DNA from 2 places in the Kitasatospora sp. NPDC127067 genome. Region 1 is predicted to be linked to the other one. Evidence: predicted binding sites of a transcription regulator. Region 1 holds the regulator's gene; the other holds the start of a gene.

Evidence for each region. Region 1 encodes HrcA, which represses chaperone genes, less so after heat shock. Its sites were predicted from a motif close to TTNGCACTCNGNNNNNCNGAGTGCNAA; they were not measured.
Region 2: groL (chaperonin GroEL) is a predicted target of HrcA. The motif match lies at 3,950-3,976, and genes of this name have one in related genera.

Annotation. Positions count from the first base shown of each region.
Region 1 covers NZ_JBHXEM010000021.1:16,798-24,437, forward strand. The annotation lists gene ACFWJ4_RS11865 (DUF3097 domain-containing protein) at 1-11, opposite strand, end outside; gene ACFWJ4_RS11870 (hypothetical protein) at 43-627, opposite strand; gene htpX (zinc metalloprotease HtpX) at 660-1,580, opposite strand; gene hrcA (heat-inducible transcriptional repressor HrcA) at 1,870-2,904, shown strand; gene dnaJ (molecular chaperone DnaJ) at 2,981-4,120, shown strand; gene ACFWJ4_RS11890 (16S rRNA (uracil(1498)-N(3))-methyltransferase) at 4,196-4,945, shown strand; gene ACFWJ4_RS11895 (PDZ domain-containing protein) at 5,101-7,640, shown strand, end outside.
Region 2 covers NZ_JBHXEM010000003.1:1,452-9,091, forward strand. The annotation lists gene ACFWJ4_RS01890 (serine hydrolase domain-containing protein) at 1-87, opposite strand, end outside; gene tdh (L-threonine 3-dehydrogenase) at 689-1,717, shown strand; gene ACFWJ4_RS01900 (glycine C-acetyltransferase) at 1,770-2,963, shown strand; gene ACFWJ4_RS01905 (cold-shock protein) at 3,606-3,809, shown strand; gene groL (chaperonin GroEL) at 4,131-5,753, shown strand; gene ACFWJ4_RS01915 (hypothetical protein) at 5,883-6,239, shown strand; gene ACFWJ4_RS01920 (hypothetical protein) at 6,261-6,434, shown strand; gene ACFWJ4_RS01925 (hypothetical protein) at 6,441-7,160, opposite strand; gene ACFWJ4_RS01930 (PadR family transcriptional regulator) at 7,227-7,610, shown strand; gene ACFWJ4_RS01935 (hypothetical protein) at 7,607-7,640, shown strand, end outside.

The DNA of each region.
Region 1 (7,640 bases):
CGGCTGCGCATACGGGTGATCATAGGGACGGCGGACGGTGTGTCAGAGGCCCGGCGCGCCCCAGACCGGGAACCAGCGGCTCAGGTCCTTCTCCAGCCGCAGGTCGTTCCCCAGCATCGCGTTGACCTGCAGTTCCAGCGGGCTGTTGCGCTTCTCCCCGCCGCCGGGCATCGGGGCGAAGGGGTAGAACGTGCCGCGCTTGTAGAGGTAGACCAGGGCCAGCGACCGCCCCTGCGGATCGCGGAAGCCGACCAGCGAGCAGAGCAGCTGCGGCCCGAAGCCGTTCGCCTCCAGCTCGCTGTTGACCGCGTGCAGGTCGTTGACCAGCTCCGGCAGTTCCTCGGGCCGGTGCCGGGCGAGCAGCCAGGAGTAGCCGTAGTCGTCCTTGGAGGCCTCCACCGGGACGCCGCCGCGCTCGGTGTCGGCGTCCAGCAGGGCCCGGACCTGCTGCTCGACCTGGACGAAGGCCGCGCCCTCGACGGCCGCGAAGCAGACCGAGCCGAGCCCGGTGGGGGTGAACCCGGCCCCGGCCTCCAGGGTGAGCGCGGCGGACGGCACGCCGAACAGCTGGTCGAGGTCGGGCTTGACGGGCTTGGTGCGGCCGAACAGGGTGTCCAGGATTCCCACGGCGGTCCTTTCGCGTCAGGGGCTCGGCGGGTTCAGTGGCCGAGCTGCTCGGAGATCCTCGCCAGCTGCTCCAGCCGCTTCTCCAGGCTGGGGTGGGTGGAGAACAGCTGCGAGGCGGCCTCCCGGGCGCTCAGCGCGGGGGCGAAGTAGAAGGCGTTGTACGGCTGCGCCTGGCGCAGGTCCTTGCTGGGGATGGCCGCGATCTGCCCGGTCACCTTGGTGAGCGCCGAGGCCAGGGCGCTGGGCCGGCCGGTGAGCTGGGCGGCGGCCCGGTCGGCGGCCAGTTCTCGGTAGCGGGAGAGCAGCCGGGTGAGCAGGAAGCTGATCGCGTAGACGACGATCGACACCAGCGGGATGATCAGCGCCAGGATGGCGGCGTTCTGGTCGTTGTTGTTGCGCCCGCCGCCCATGAACCCGCCGTACACGGCGATCCGGGTCATCGCCCCGGCGAGGACGCCGAGGAACCCGGCGATCGTCATCACCGCGACGTCCCGGTGGGCGACGTGCGACAGCTCGTGCGCGAGGACTCCCTCCAGCTCCTCCGGTTCGAGCCGGCGCAGCAGTCCGGTGGTCACGCAGATCACCGCGTTCTGCGGGTTGCGGCCGGTGGCGAAGGCGTTCGGCATGTCGTTGTCGGCGACCGCCACCCGAGGTTTGGGCATGTCGGCCAGGGCGCAGAGCCGGTCGACGGTGCCGTGGAGTTGGGGGAACTGTTCCGGGGACACCTGGCGGGCGCCCATCGCCCGTTCGGTGATCTTGTCGCTGAACCAGAACTGGGCCACGAACAGCCCGCCGGAGATCAGGACGATCAGTGGCCAGGCGCCGCGCAGCAGCGCGATCAGCAGGCCGGTGAAACCGACGTACAGCAACCCGATCACGAACATCGTCGCGACCATGCGGCCGGTCAGGCCGCGGTCGGGCGCGAAACGGGTGTGCTGGCCCGAGCTCGACATCGCTTGCTCCTCCGTTCGCCGTCGCTTTCGATGCTGCCACCCGGACGGCCTCCCGGCACCACCCCGGTGCCGGGAGGATCGAACCGCCGGGGCCCCGCGGGCCGTGTCCGGAACTGCGGGGAGGATCACGCCCCTCGGGCCGTTCCTGCCGTAGGACCCGGGCCTTACACTGGCAGGTACGGTTCTGGCACTCGTACGTTCAGAGTGCCAAGACCGGGGGCCTCTCGGAGCGGCCCGCAGCAGCGAGGGACACAGTCGGACAACGTGCGAAGACGGAGGTGCGTGCCCCATGGCCGGTGAGGTCCGCCAGCTGGACGAACGCAAGCTCGCCGTACTCCGCGCGATCGTGCAGGACTACGTGGGCACCGAGGAGCCGGTCGGCTCCAAGGCCCTGGTGGAACGGCACAACCTCGGGGTCTCGCCGGCGACCGTCCGCAACGACATGGCGGCGCTGGAGGAGGAGGGCTACATCCACCAGCCGCACACCAGTGCCGGCCGCATCCCGACCGACAAGGGGTACCGCCTCTTCGTCGACAAGCTCGCCGAGATCAAGCCGATGAGCGCCCCCGAGCGCCGGGCCATCCGGCACTTCCTGGACGGCGCGGTCGACCTGGACGACGTGGTCGCCCGCACCGTGCGGCTGCTCGCCCAGCTGACCCGGCAGGTCGCGGTGGTGCAGTACCCCTCGCTGACGCGCTCCACCGTCCGGCACATCGAGCTGGTGGCGCTGGCCCCGGCCAAGGTGATGCTGGTACTGATCACCAACACCGGCCGGGTCGAGCAGCGGATGGTCGACTGCCCGGGCTCGGTCGGCGAGACGGTGCTGGCGGACCTGCGGGCCCGGATCAACGCGAGAGCCGCCGGCCGGCGCCTCCCGGAGGTCCCGGGGCTGCTGGAGGAGCTGCCGGCGCTGTTCGAGCAGGCCGACCGGCCGACGGTCAGCACGGTCCTGGCGACCCTGTTCGAGACGCTCGCCGAGCAGAACGAGGAGCGGATCATGCTGGCCGGCACGGCCAACCTGACCCGCTTCGGGCACGACTTCCCGCTCACCATCCAGCCGGTGCTGGAGGCCCTGGAGGAGCAGGTCATCCTGCTCCGCCTCCTGGGTGAGACCGCGGACGCCGCGATGACGGTCCGGATCGGGCGGGAGAACGCCTATGAAGGGCTGAATTCCACCTCGATCGTTTCGGTCGGCTACGGTTCGGGCGACGAGAGCGTGGCGAAACTGGGTGTGATCGGTCCGACCCGGATGGACTACCCCGGCACAATGGGGGCGGTGCGAGCGGTGGCACGGTACGTGGGCCAGATCCTGGCAGAGTCCTAGCAAGAGCCACCGTTAAAATTTTTAACGGTGGCGTCCAGTCGCAGCACTACTACAGGCGGAACAAGCGGAGCATTTGGTGGCCACGGACTACTACGCGGTACTCGGCGTCCGACGGGATGCGGGGCAGGACGAGATCAAGAAGGCGTTCCGGCGCCTGGCACGCGAACTGCACCCGGACGTCAACCCGGACCCGAAGACGCAGGAGCGGTTCAAGGAGATCAACGCCGCCTACGAGGTGCTCTCCGACCCGCAGAAGCGTCAGGTCTACGACCTCGGCGGGGACCCGCTGTCCCCGGGCGGCGGCGGTGCCGGCGGCTTCGGTGCCGGCGCGGCGGGCTTCGGCTTCTCCGACATCATGGACGCCTTCTTCGGCGCCGCGGCCGGCCAGCGCGGCCCGCGCTCGCGCACCCGCCGCGGCCAGGACGCCATGATCCGGCTGGAGATCACCCTGGAGGAGGCCGCGTTCGGCACCACCAAGGAACTCCAGGTCGACACCGCCGTCACCTGCACCACCTGCAGCGGCGAGGGCGCGGCCCCCGGCACCTCGGCGCAGACCTGTGACATGTGCCGGGGCAAGGGCGAGGTCTCCCAGGTCACCCGGTCCTTCCTGGGCCAGGTCATGACCTCCCGCCCCTGCCCGCAGTGCCAGGGCTTCGGCACCGTCGTGCCGACCCCGTGCCCGGAGTGCGCCGGCGACGGCCGCGTGCGCGCCCGCCGCACCCTGACCGTCAAGATCCCGGCCGGGGTCGACAACGGCACCCGGATCCAGCTGGCCGGCGAGGGCGAGGTCGGCCCCGGCGGCGGCCCGGCCGGCGACCTGTACGTCGAGATCGCCGAGACCACCCACGCCATCTTCCAGCGGCGCGGGGACGACCTGCACTGCACCGTCACCATCCCGATGACGGCGGCCTCGCTCGGCACCCGGGTGCCGCTGCAGACCCTGGACGGCCTGGAGGAGGTCGACATCCGGCCCGGCACCCAGTCCGGCCAGTCGATCCCGCTGCACGGCCGGGGCATCACCCACCTGCGCGGCGGCGGCCGGGGCGACCTGATAGTGCACGTCGAGGTGAAGACGCCCACCAAGCTCGACGCCGAGCAGGAGGAGCTGCTGCGCCGCCTCGCGGTGCTGCGCGGCGAGGAGCAGCCGTCCGGCCAGTTCGCGCCGGGCCAGCAGGGCCTGTTCTCCCGCCTGAAGGACGCCTTCAACGGCCGGTAGTCGTCCGCGGAGGGGTGCCGGGGGATCCCGGCACCCCTTCCGTGTTCCCGTCCCACTCCTGGAGGTTCCCCCGTCATGACCGCGCCCGTCTTCGTCGTCGAGACCGAGCGGATCGCCGCCGCCGTGCCCGGGGCCGTGGTGCGCCTGGACGGCCCGGAGGGGCGGCACGCGGCCGCGGTGAAGCGGCTGGAGCCGGGCGAGGCGGTCACCCTGGCCGACGGGCTGGGACTCGGGGTGGACGGCACGGTCGCCGAGGTGCTCGGCAAGGACGCGATCGACGTGACGGTCGCCGCCGTGCGCCGGGAGCCGGAGCCCGCGCCGCGGATCGTGGTCGTCCAGGCGCTGCCCAAGGGCGACCGCGGCGAGCTGGCCGTGGAGACGATGACCGAGGTCGGCGTGGACGTGGTGGTCCCGTGGTCCGCCTCGCGCTGCATCACCCAGTGGAAGGGCGAGCGCGGCGCCAAGGCGCTCGCCAAGTGGCGGGCCACCGCCCGGGAGGCGGGCAAGCAGTCCCGCCGGCTGCGCTTCCCCGAGGTCCGCGAGCCGATGACCACCCGGCAGCTGGCGCCGGTGCTGGCGCGGGCCGCGTTCGCCGCCGTGCTGCACGAGGAGGGCGCCGAGCCGCTGGCGCACGCCGGGCTGCCGGAGGGCGGGGACATCGTGCTGGTGGTCGGCCCCGAGGGCGGGGTCTCCCCGGAGGAGCTGGCCGCCTTCGCCGAGGCGGGCGCCAAGCCGTACCGGCTGGGCTCCTCGGTGCTGCGCACCTCGACCGCCGGGGTGGCCGCCGGCGCGCTGCTGCTCGGGCGCACCGGCCGCTGGTCGTGACGGCGGCCGTGACAGCTGCCGTGATGGCGGCCGTGCAGGCGGCCGGGGCGGCCTGCGGGGCGGTTCCCGGGAGGGCCTAACAGCCCTCCGCGGGCGGCGCCGGAAGTCTGGGAAAAACGGCGCGGATCGTACGCGCACCTGCTTAGGCTGGCCGGGTGACGGACTCCCTGAGCACCTCCTCGAACAGCTCGGCGGGCGCCTACCTGCGCCATCCCCACCTGCACGGCGACCTGGTCGCCTTCGTCGCCGAGGACGACCTCTGGCTCGCCCCGCTGGACGGCGGCCGGGCCTGGCGGCTGACGGCGGACCACCTGCCGGTCCACCACCCGAGGTTCTCCCCGGACGGGCGGCACCTCGCCTTCACCTCCACCCGGGACGGCGCGCCCGAGGTGCACGTGGTGCCGGTGGACGGCGGCCCGTCGCGTCGGCTCACCCACTGGGGCAGCCACCAGACCCGGGTGCTCGGCTGGACCGCCGACGGCCGCCCGATCGCCGCCACCGCCGCGGGCGAGGCCAGTTTCCGCCGCACCTGGGCGCACGCCGTGCCGCTGGACGGCGGCGAGCCGCAGCGGCTGCCGTACGGGCCGGTCGGCGGGCTCGCCTTCGAGCCGGGCGGGGACCGGGTGCTGCTGAGCAGCGTCAACGGTCGCGACCCGGCCTGGTGGAAGCGGTACCGGGGCGGGCGGGCCGGCAAGCTGTGGCTGGGCCGGGACGAGTTCGTCCGCGTCCACGCGGAGCTGGACGGGCAGTTGGACTCCCCGCTGTGGGTGGCCGGGCCGGGCGGGCGGGACGGCCGGATCGCCTTCCTGTCCGACCACGAGGGCGTCGGCGAGCTGTGGTCCAGCGGCCCGGACGGCACCGACCTGCGCCGCCACACCGCCGACCCGGACGGCTTCTACGCCCGCGGCGCCACCACCGACGGCACCCGGGTGGTCCTCCACCGGGCCGGCGACCTCTGGCTGCTGGACGACCTGGACGGCGCCGAGCCGCGCCGGCTGGACGTCCGCCTCGCCGGTCCGCGGGCCGGGCGCCGCCCCCGCCCGGTGCCCGCCGCGCACTGGCTGGACTCCGTCGCCCCCGACCGCACCGGCCGGGGCAGCGCCGTGGTGGTGCGCGGCAGCGTGCACTGGCTGACCCACCGCGAGGGCCCGGCCCGGGTGCTGGACGAGACCCCGGGCGTGCGCGGGCGGCTGGTCCGGGTGGTGCCGGGCGAGGACGGCGCCCAGGGCGTGCTGTGGGTGTCCGACGCCGAGGGCGAGGACGCCCTGGAGTTCGCCCCCGACCTGCACGGCGCCGAGCGCCGCCGGCTGGCCGCCGGGCAGCTCGGCCGGGTCAACTCGCTGGTGGTCTCCCCGGACGGCAAGCAGGCCGCGCTCGGCGTGCACGACGGCCGGGTGCTGCTGGTCTCGCTGGCCGACGGCGCCGTGCACGAGCTGGACCGCAGCGCCGACGGAGAGGCCGGCGGGCCGGCCTTCAGCCCGGACTCGGCCTGGCTGGCCTGGTCGCGCCCGGTGCGCGGGATGGGCCCCCACTCGCTGCGCCAGATCGTGCTGGCCAACCTGGCCACCCGGACGGTCGGCGAGGTCACCCAGCCGCGCTTCGTGGACACCTCGCCCTCCTTCACCGCGGACGGGCGCTACCTGGCCTTCCTGTCGGTGCGCAACTTCGACCCGGTCTACGACGCGCACGTCTTCGACCTGTCCTTCCCGAACGGCTGCCGCCCCTACCTGGTCACGCTGGCCGCCGACACGCCCTCCCCGTTCGGGCCGCAGCGGGCCGGGCGCCCGCTCGGCGGGGAGGAGGACGAGCCGAAGGCCCGGAAGGCGGACGGCGAGGAGGCGGCGGCCGACGCCGCGCCGGTGACCAGGGTGGACCTGGACGGCATCGCCGACCGGATCGTCCCCTTCCCGGTCGAGGGCGGTCGCTTCGAGGACCTGGCCGCCGCCAAGGACGGCGTGCTCTGGACCAGGGCCCCGCTGATGGGCGAACTCGGCGACGAGGCCGCCTCGTTGGACGACGACCGGCCCCGCCCGGTGCTGGAGCGCTTCGACCTGAGGAAGCGCCGGGTCGAGCAGCTGGTGCACGGCCTGGACGGCTTCTCGGTCAGCGCGGACGGCACCCGGGCGGCCGTGCTGGACGAGGGCGAGCTGCGGGTCGTCCCGGCCGACCACAAGGGCGGCGACGACGAGGAGACCACCGTCGACCTCGCCCGGCTGCGGGTGACCGTCGACCCGGCCGCCGAGTGGCGGCAGATGTACGCCGAGAACGGCCGGCTGATGCGGGACAACTTCTGGCGCCCCGACCTCTCAGGCGTCGACTGGGACGGGGTGCTGGAGCGCTACCGGCCGCTGGTCGAGCGGGTCGGCTCGCACGACGAACTGGTCGACCTGCTCTGGGAGGTGCACGGCGAACTGGGCACCTCGCACGCCTACGTGATGCCCTACGGCCGGTACACCGAGCCCGCCCGGCGCCAGGGCCTGCTCGGCGCCGACCTGGTCCGGGACGGCGAGCGGTGGCGGATCGCCCGGATCCTGCCCGGGGAGTCCTCCGACCCCAGGGCCCGCTCGCCGCTGGCCGCGCCCGGCGCGGCGGTCCGCCCGGGCGACGCGGTGCTGGCCGTCAACGGCCGCCCGGTGGACCCGGTCACCGGCCCGGCCCCGCTGCTGGCCGGCACGGCGGGCCAGCCGGTCGAGCT
Region 2 (7,640 bases), on a different contig from region 1:
CGGACCGGCCTGCCGCGCGGGCCCGGCGTCCCCGGAGCAGGCGGGGACGGCGAGCAGGCCGCTCAGCGCGAGGGCGGCGGAGGCCACCCGTACGGACCGCGGAACGGCCGGGCGCGGAGAGCAGGGGACCCGCACGGAGCGGGGAACGGCCGGTCGGGGCCGTCGGGTGTCGGTCATCGGCGCAGACGCCTCTCTGGGGCGGACGGCCCCTTGGCGAAGGGCCCCGGAGCGCTGCCCGGGCAGGCCGGGGCGCTGCTCCACGGGGCCGCGGGGGAGCGTCGCCACCGTAAGCACCGCCGCCGTGCGGGCGCGCGCGGGTCGAGGCCCGGCTGGACCGAACGGGAGTGCGCTCAGCCGGGTGCCGCGTCCGGCTGGCGGCCCGTGCCACCCACCCGCGGCGGCATCGCGCAACCCCGGCCGGCGTCCCGTCGGACGGTGTCGCGGCGGCCGCCCCGCGCTCGGCCGGACGGGTGAGCACCGGCATGCCGCACCCGCCGTCGGCCGCTGCTCGGGCACGATCGTTCAGCCCAGCTGTGGCCGCCCTTAAGAATTCCTCGATGGACCGCACCCCATCCGACCAGGCAGATTTCTGCCTGCCCGGAGTGCGACCGTCAGGAACGGCCGAACCGGGCCCCTCGGCCTGCCCGACCCCCGAAGGCCGTCCCCGCGCACGTCAGGAGCCGTTGCCGTGAAGGCACTCGTCAAGCAGCAGGCCGAGCCCGGCCTCTGGATGATCGATGTCCCGAAGCCCGAGATCGGCCCCGGCGAGGTGCTGATCAAGGTGCTGCGGACCGGCATCTGCGGCACCGACCTGCACATCCGCAAGTGGGACGGCTGGGCCCAGCAGACCATCAGGACCCCGCTGGTGCTGGGCCACGAGTTCGTCGGCGAGGTCGCCGAGCTCGGCGCCGGCGTCGCGGACATCGCGGTCGGCGACCTGGTCAGCGGCGAGGGCCACCTGGTCTGCGGCAAGTGCCGCAACTGCCTGGCCGGCCGCCGCCACCTGTGCCGCAACACCGTCGGCCTGGGCGTCAACCGTGACGGCGCCTTCGCCGAGTACGTGGCCCTGCCCGCCTCCAACGTCTGGGTGCACCGGGTGCCGGTCGACCTGGACGTGGCCGCGATCTTCGACCCGTTCGGCAACGCCGTGCACACCGCGCTGTCCTTCCCGCTGGTCGGCGAGGACGTGCTGGTCACCGGCGCCGGCCCGATCGGCATCATGGCCGCCGCCGTGGCCAAGCACGCCGGCGCCCGCAACGTGATGATCACCGACGTCTCCCCGTACCGCCTCGACCTGGCCCGCCGGGTCGGTGTGACGCTGGCGCTCGACGTCTCCGAGCACACCATCGAGGAGGGCCAGCAGAAGCTGGGCCTGCGCGAGGGCTTCGACGTCGGCCTGGAGATGTCCGGCCGTCCCGAGGCGATGCAGTCGATGATCGCCAACATGACCCACGGCGGGAAGATCGCCATGCTCGGCCTGCCCGCCGAGCAGTTCCCGGTGGACTGGGCCTCGATCGTCACGTCGATGATCACCATCAAGGGCATCTACGGCCGCGAGATGTTCGAGACCTGGTACGCGATGTCCGTGCTGCTGGAGGGCGGCCTGGACCTCAGCCCGGTGATCACCGGCCGCTACGCCGCCACCGACTTCGAGGCCGCCTTCGACGACGCCGCGGGCGGCAACTGCGGCAAGATCATCCTCGACTGGACCGCCTGAGCCCGCCCCAGCCCCGCCGAACTGCTCCCGCCGAACTGCTTAGGAGACCGCAGTGTTCGACAACGTGCGTGCCGACGTCGCCGCCACCCTGGACGAGATCCGCGAGGCCGGCCTGTTCAAGCCCGAGCGGGTGATCGGAAGCCCGCAGAGCGCCGCCGTCACCGTGACCGGCGGCGGCCGCCCGGGCGAGGTGCTGAACTTCTGTGCCAACAACTACCTCGGCCTGGCCGACCACCCCGAGGTGCTCGCCGCGGCCAAGGACGCCCTGGACCGCTGGGGCTACGGAATGGCCTCGGTCCGCTTCATCTGCGGCACCCAGGACGTCCACAAGGAGCTGGAGGACCGCCTCTCGGCCTTCCTCGGCCAGGAGGACACGATCCTCTACTCCTCCTGCTTCGACGCCAACGGCGGTGTCTTCGAGACCCTGCTGGACGACCGCGACGCCGTCATCTCCGACGCGCTGAACCACGCCAGCATCATCGACGGCATCCGGCTCAGCAAGGCCCGCCGCCACCGCTACGCCAACCGTGACCTGGCCGACCTGGAGAAGCAGCTCCAGGACACCCAGGACGCCCGCCGCCGCCTGATCGTCACCGACGGCGTGTTCTCGATGGACGGCTACGTCGCCCCGCTGCGCGAGATCTGCGACCTGGCCGACCGCTACGACGCCATGGTCATGGTGGACGACTCGCACGCCGTCGGCTTCGTCGGCGCGGGCGGCCGGGGCACCCCGGAGCTGCACGGCGTGATGGACCGCGTGGACATCATCACCGGCACCCTCGGCAAGGCGCTCGGCGGTGCCTCCGGCGGCTACGTGGCCGCCCGCCGGGAGATCGTCGCCCTGCTGCGCCAGCGCTCCCGCCCGTACCTGTTCTCCAACTCGCTGGCCCCGGTGATCGCGGCCGCCTCGCTCAAGGTGCTCGACCTGGTCGAGAAGTCCAACGAGCTGCGCGAGCGGCTCGCGGCCAACACCGCGCTGTTCCGGACGAAGATGACCGAGGCCGGGTTCGAGATCCTGCCCGGCGACCACCCGATCGCCCCGGTGATGATCGGCGACGCGGCCGAGGCCGGCCGGCTCGCCGAGCTGCTGCTGGAGCGCGGCGTGTACGTGATCGGCTTCTCCTACCCGGTGGTGCCGCACGGCCAGGCCCGGATCCGGGTGCAGCTGTCCGCGGCGCACTCCACCGAGGACGTCGAGCGCGCCGTGGCGGCCTTCGTGGACGCGCGCGCCGCCCTGGAGGGCTGACCTCCACCCAGGCTGCCCGTGGGCCGGACCGCTCGGAACCGGACCGGCCCACGGGCTCACAACCGCCGCGCGGCGGGGGCGCAGCGGCGCCCCCCCCCCACCGCCCCCCGCCCCCCCCCCCGGCGGGCCCCGCGCTTCCGGTTTGCGGGTGCCCGTGGGGCGGGCCCCCCCGCTGGCATTCCGGCCGGAATATTTCCCGGTCGAGTCGGAGTAGAGTGTGGCTCGGTTGGGAACAGGGTTTCCCTTTCGGCCCCCGCAGTGCTCGGCCCGGGGGCGTCCGGCCGGCGGGACCGGCCCGTGAAACATGTCAGGCGGATGTCAGAATTCCCGCGGACATTTGAGTAATTCGTCCGCTATGTCCGGCGTGAAATGCCGAGATTATTCCGATTCGGCCCGTCCTGTCCCTTGACATCGAGGCGGAATTACCGGTGGTTGGCCCTGTTGCAGAGGGCGTCGATCCGGATACATTCAGCGGCGGTCGACGCAATCACCCGCTCGCCGGAAGCCGCCTGGCGTCCTGCACGGAGGGTTGCGGCGTGCACGGCTGCGCCCAGGGGGGGTTCCCCGGGCCGGCCTTCAACCAACCCGGGCCCGCGACCTGCGGGCGCGTGAAGGGCCAGCACAGCACTAGGGGAGTTCGGAATGGCTCAGGGCACCGTCAAGTGGTTCAACGCGGAGAAGGGCTACGGCTTCATCGCGGTCGACGGTGGTGCGGACGTCTTCGTCCACTACAGCGCGATCCAGATGGACGGCTACCGCACCCTCGAGGAGGGCCAGCGGGTCGAGTTCGAGATCTCTCAGGGACAGAAGGGCCCGCAGGCGGACATGGTCCGCGCCGCGGTCTGACCCCTTCCGACCCCAGGAGCTCGGCGCGGCCCTGCGGCTGGTGACCTCTCGCTTCTCGACGGGCCCGTGCGACTCGTGTCGCACGGGCCCGTCGGCGTTCCCGGGCGGCCCCGGCGGCGGCTCGCGGATTGCCGATTGGGCTTGCACTCGCCCACCCGGAGTGCTAATCATTGGCGTTAGCACTCACAGTGTGAGAGTGACAGCGGACCGGGTCGGTGAGGCCCCCGGGAGCGGAGGGAATGGACCTCCGCGCACCAGGGCCGTCCGTCGCGGGCACCCCTTGGTCCGAGCAGTCGACCGTGTCCCGGAGGACCACTTCTGATGGCCAAGATCATCGCCTTTGATGAGGAAGCTCGCCGCGGCCTTGAGCGTGGCATGAACCAGCTCGCCGACGCGGTGAAGGTCACGCTCGGCCCCAAGGGCCGCAACGTCGTGCTGGAGAAGAAGTGGGGCGCCCCCACGATCACCAACGACGGTGTCTCCATCGCCAAGGAGATCGAGCTCGAGGACCCGTACGAGAAGATCGGTGCGGAGCTCGTCAAGGAGGTCGCCAAGAAGACGGACGACGTCGCGGGTGACGGCACCACCACCGCTACCGTGCTCGCCCAGGCCCTGGTTCGCGAGGGTCTGCGCAACGTCGCCGCCGGCGCCAACCCGATGGCCCTGAAGCGCGGCATCGAGAAGGCCGTCGCCGCCGTCTCGGACCAGCTGCTGGCCCAGGCCAAGGACGTGGAGACCAAGGAGCAGATCGCCTCCACCGCCTCCATCTCGGCCGCCGACACCCAGATCGGCGAGCTGATCGCCGAGGCCATGGACAAGGTCGGCAAGGAAGGCGTCATCACCGTCGAGGAGAGCAACACCTTCGGTCTGGAGCTTGAGCTCACCGAGGGCATGCGCTTCGACAAGGGCTACATCTCCGCCTACTTCGCCACCGACCTGGAGCGCATGGAGGCGACGTTCGAGGACCCGTACATCCTCATCGCCAACTCCAAGATCGGCTCGGTCAAGGACCTGCTCCCGCTGCTGGAGAAGGTCATGCAGAGCGGCAAGCCGCTGGTCATCATCGCCGAGGACGTCGAGGGCGAGGCCCTGTCGACCCTGGTCGTGAACAAGATCCGTGGCACCTTCAAGTCCGTCGCCGTCAAGGCCCCGGGCTTCGGTGACCGCCGCAAGGCCATGCTCGGCGACATCGCCATCCTCACCGGTGGCACCGTCATCTCCGAGGAGGTCGGCCTCAAGCTGGAGAACGCCGGCATCGACCTGCTGGGCACCGCCCGCAAGGTGGTCATCACCAAGGACGAGACCACCATCGTCGACGGTGGCGGCGACAGCGAGCAGGTCGCGGGCCGCGTCAACCAGATCCGCGCCGAGATCGAGAACAGCGACTCGGACTACGACCGCGAGAAGCTCCAGGAGCGCCTCGCCAAGCTGGCCGGCGGCGTGGCCGTCATCAAGGCCGGCGCGGCCACCGAGGTGGAGCTCAAGGAGCGCAAGCACCGCATCGAGGACGCCGTCCGCAACGCCAAGGCCGCCGTCGAGGAGGGCATCGTCGCCGGTGGTGGCGTCGCCCTGCTGCAGGCCGGTGTCGCCTTCGACAAGCTGGAGCTGGACGGCGACGAGGCCACCGGTGCCAACATCGTCAAGGTCGCGCTGGAGGCCCCGATCAAGCAGATCGCGACCAACGCCGGCCTGGAGGGTGGCGTCGTGGTGGAGAAGGTGCGCAACCTCCCCGCCGGTCACGGCCTGAACGCGGCCACCAACACCTACGTCGACCTGATCGCCGAGGGCATCATCGACCCGGCCAAGGTCACCCGCTCCGCGCTGCAGAACGCCGCCTCCATCGCGGCGCTGTTCCTCACCACCGAGGCCGTCATCGCCGACAAGCCGGAGAAGGCCGCCGCGGCCGCCGGCGGCGGCATGCCGGGCGGTGACATGGACTTCTGATCCTGATCGCTTCGATCGGATCGGTTGGACCTCGTCCGTGTGGGCGGTTCCCTTCGGGGGGCCGCCCACACGGCGTTTCGGCGTTCCGGGCGTTTCGGCGTTCCGGACGTGTCGACGGAGAATGGACGGATGGCTGCTGACGACATCGAGACCGCCCTGCACAACGCGCGGGCACTGATCCTGGCCGACCTCACCGCGCGGGACGTGGCGGACGCCGCCGTCGTCTCGCTGGTGGAGCAGGCCGTGACGCACCGCCGCTGGTGGCTGGAGCAGTGGCCGGACGGCACCGAGTACGTGCTCGGGCTGGTCGCCCAGGACGTCCAGGACGCGCTGCTGGAGGCGTACGGGCGCTGGCCGCTGTGCGCCGACTGCGCGGCCGACGGGGACCCGCACGCCCTCGGCGTGGAGCCCGAGCTGGGGCCGGACCCGCACTGGGTGTGCGGCAAGCAGGGCGCGGTGGTGGCACCCGTGGGGAAGCTCGCGTAGACCCGTGCGTACGGTGGCGGCATGAGGCGCTGGGTGTGGGGTGCGGTGGGCGGGTGCTGCGGGCTCGGGCTGTGGTGGGCCGCGGTGGAGCTGTCGGGGGCCGGCCAGGACGCGTGGTGGGCCGTGGTGGGTCGCCTGCCCGCGGTGCTGGCGGGAATGGCCGCCGCGGACCGGGTGCTCGCGCGGCGGGGCTGACGGGCGTCAGAGGGCGCCGAGTTCGGCCGTCAGATTGGTCCGCGCGGCGGCCGTGAAGCGCTCGCGGGCGGCGGGGGTGCGGTAGAGCGCGGGCAGGGCGAGCAGGTGGCGCAGGACGGCGGCCCGGCCGGCCGAGAAGTCCGGCGCGGGGACGAAGCCGTACTCCTCGCGGACGGCGGCCGCGTACGCCGCGTACGCCTCGGGGCTGCCGCCGAGGACGGCGAGGTCCGCGTCGCAGAGCACCTCGCCGTTGCGGTCGCCGGGCGCCGGGTCGTGGCCGACGGTGAGCAGCACCAGGCGCTCGACCTCGGCGACCCGCTCGGCGGGCAGTCCGGCGGCGGTCAGCGCGCGGACGGCCAGGGCGGCGCTGCGCTCCTCGTTCTCGGTGCGGTCGGGGCGGTAGACGGCGTCGTGGAACCAGGCCGCGAGCCGGACGGCCTCCGGGTCGTCGGCGTGCCCGGCCAGCTCGTCGACGTGTTCCAGCACGGCGTGCAGGTGGGTGACGGTGTGGTAGCGGCGCTGCGGCTCCGACCAGCGGCGCAGCAGCTCCCGGCCGTACGGTTCGGGCTCGACGGCGGCCCCGCAGCGGTGCAGCAGGGCGGTCCAGGCGGCGAGCAGGCCTTCGCCGAGCGGGCCTTCGGTGAGCGGGCCTTCGCCGAGCGGCCGGTGCCCGGGGGTGGACGGTCGGTGCCCGGCGGCGGACGGGTCGTGCGCGGTGGTCGGCATGGCGACCATTGTGGCGGCCCGGCCGGGCGCTGGACCTATAGGTAGGTTGACGATATATGTAGTCGTATGACTGAACGCTCCATGCAGGAGCCCACGCTGCTGCTGCTCACCGCGCTGGCCGACGCCCCGCGGCACGGCTACGCGCTCATCCAGGAGATCGCCGCGATCTCCGACGGCCGGGTCAGGATGCGCACCGGCACGCTCTACGGGGCGCTCGACCGGCTGCTGGGCCAGGGCCTGATCGAGGTCGCCGCCGAGGAGGTGGTGGACGGCCGCGCCCGGCGCAGCTACGCGCTGACCGGGGCCGGCCGGGACGCGCTGGCCGCCGAGGCGGAGCGGCTGCGGGCGGTGGCCACCGAGGCCGAGCGCCGGCTCAGCAGGATCCGGTCGATGCTGCCGGGCAAGGCCGGGTCGCAGGGGCGGCCCGCGGCGGGGGGAGGCCTCTCATGAGCACGCCGGCGATCGGCGCGGCGCCCTCGG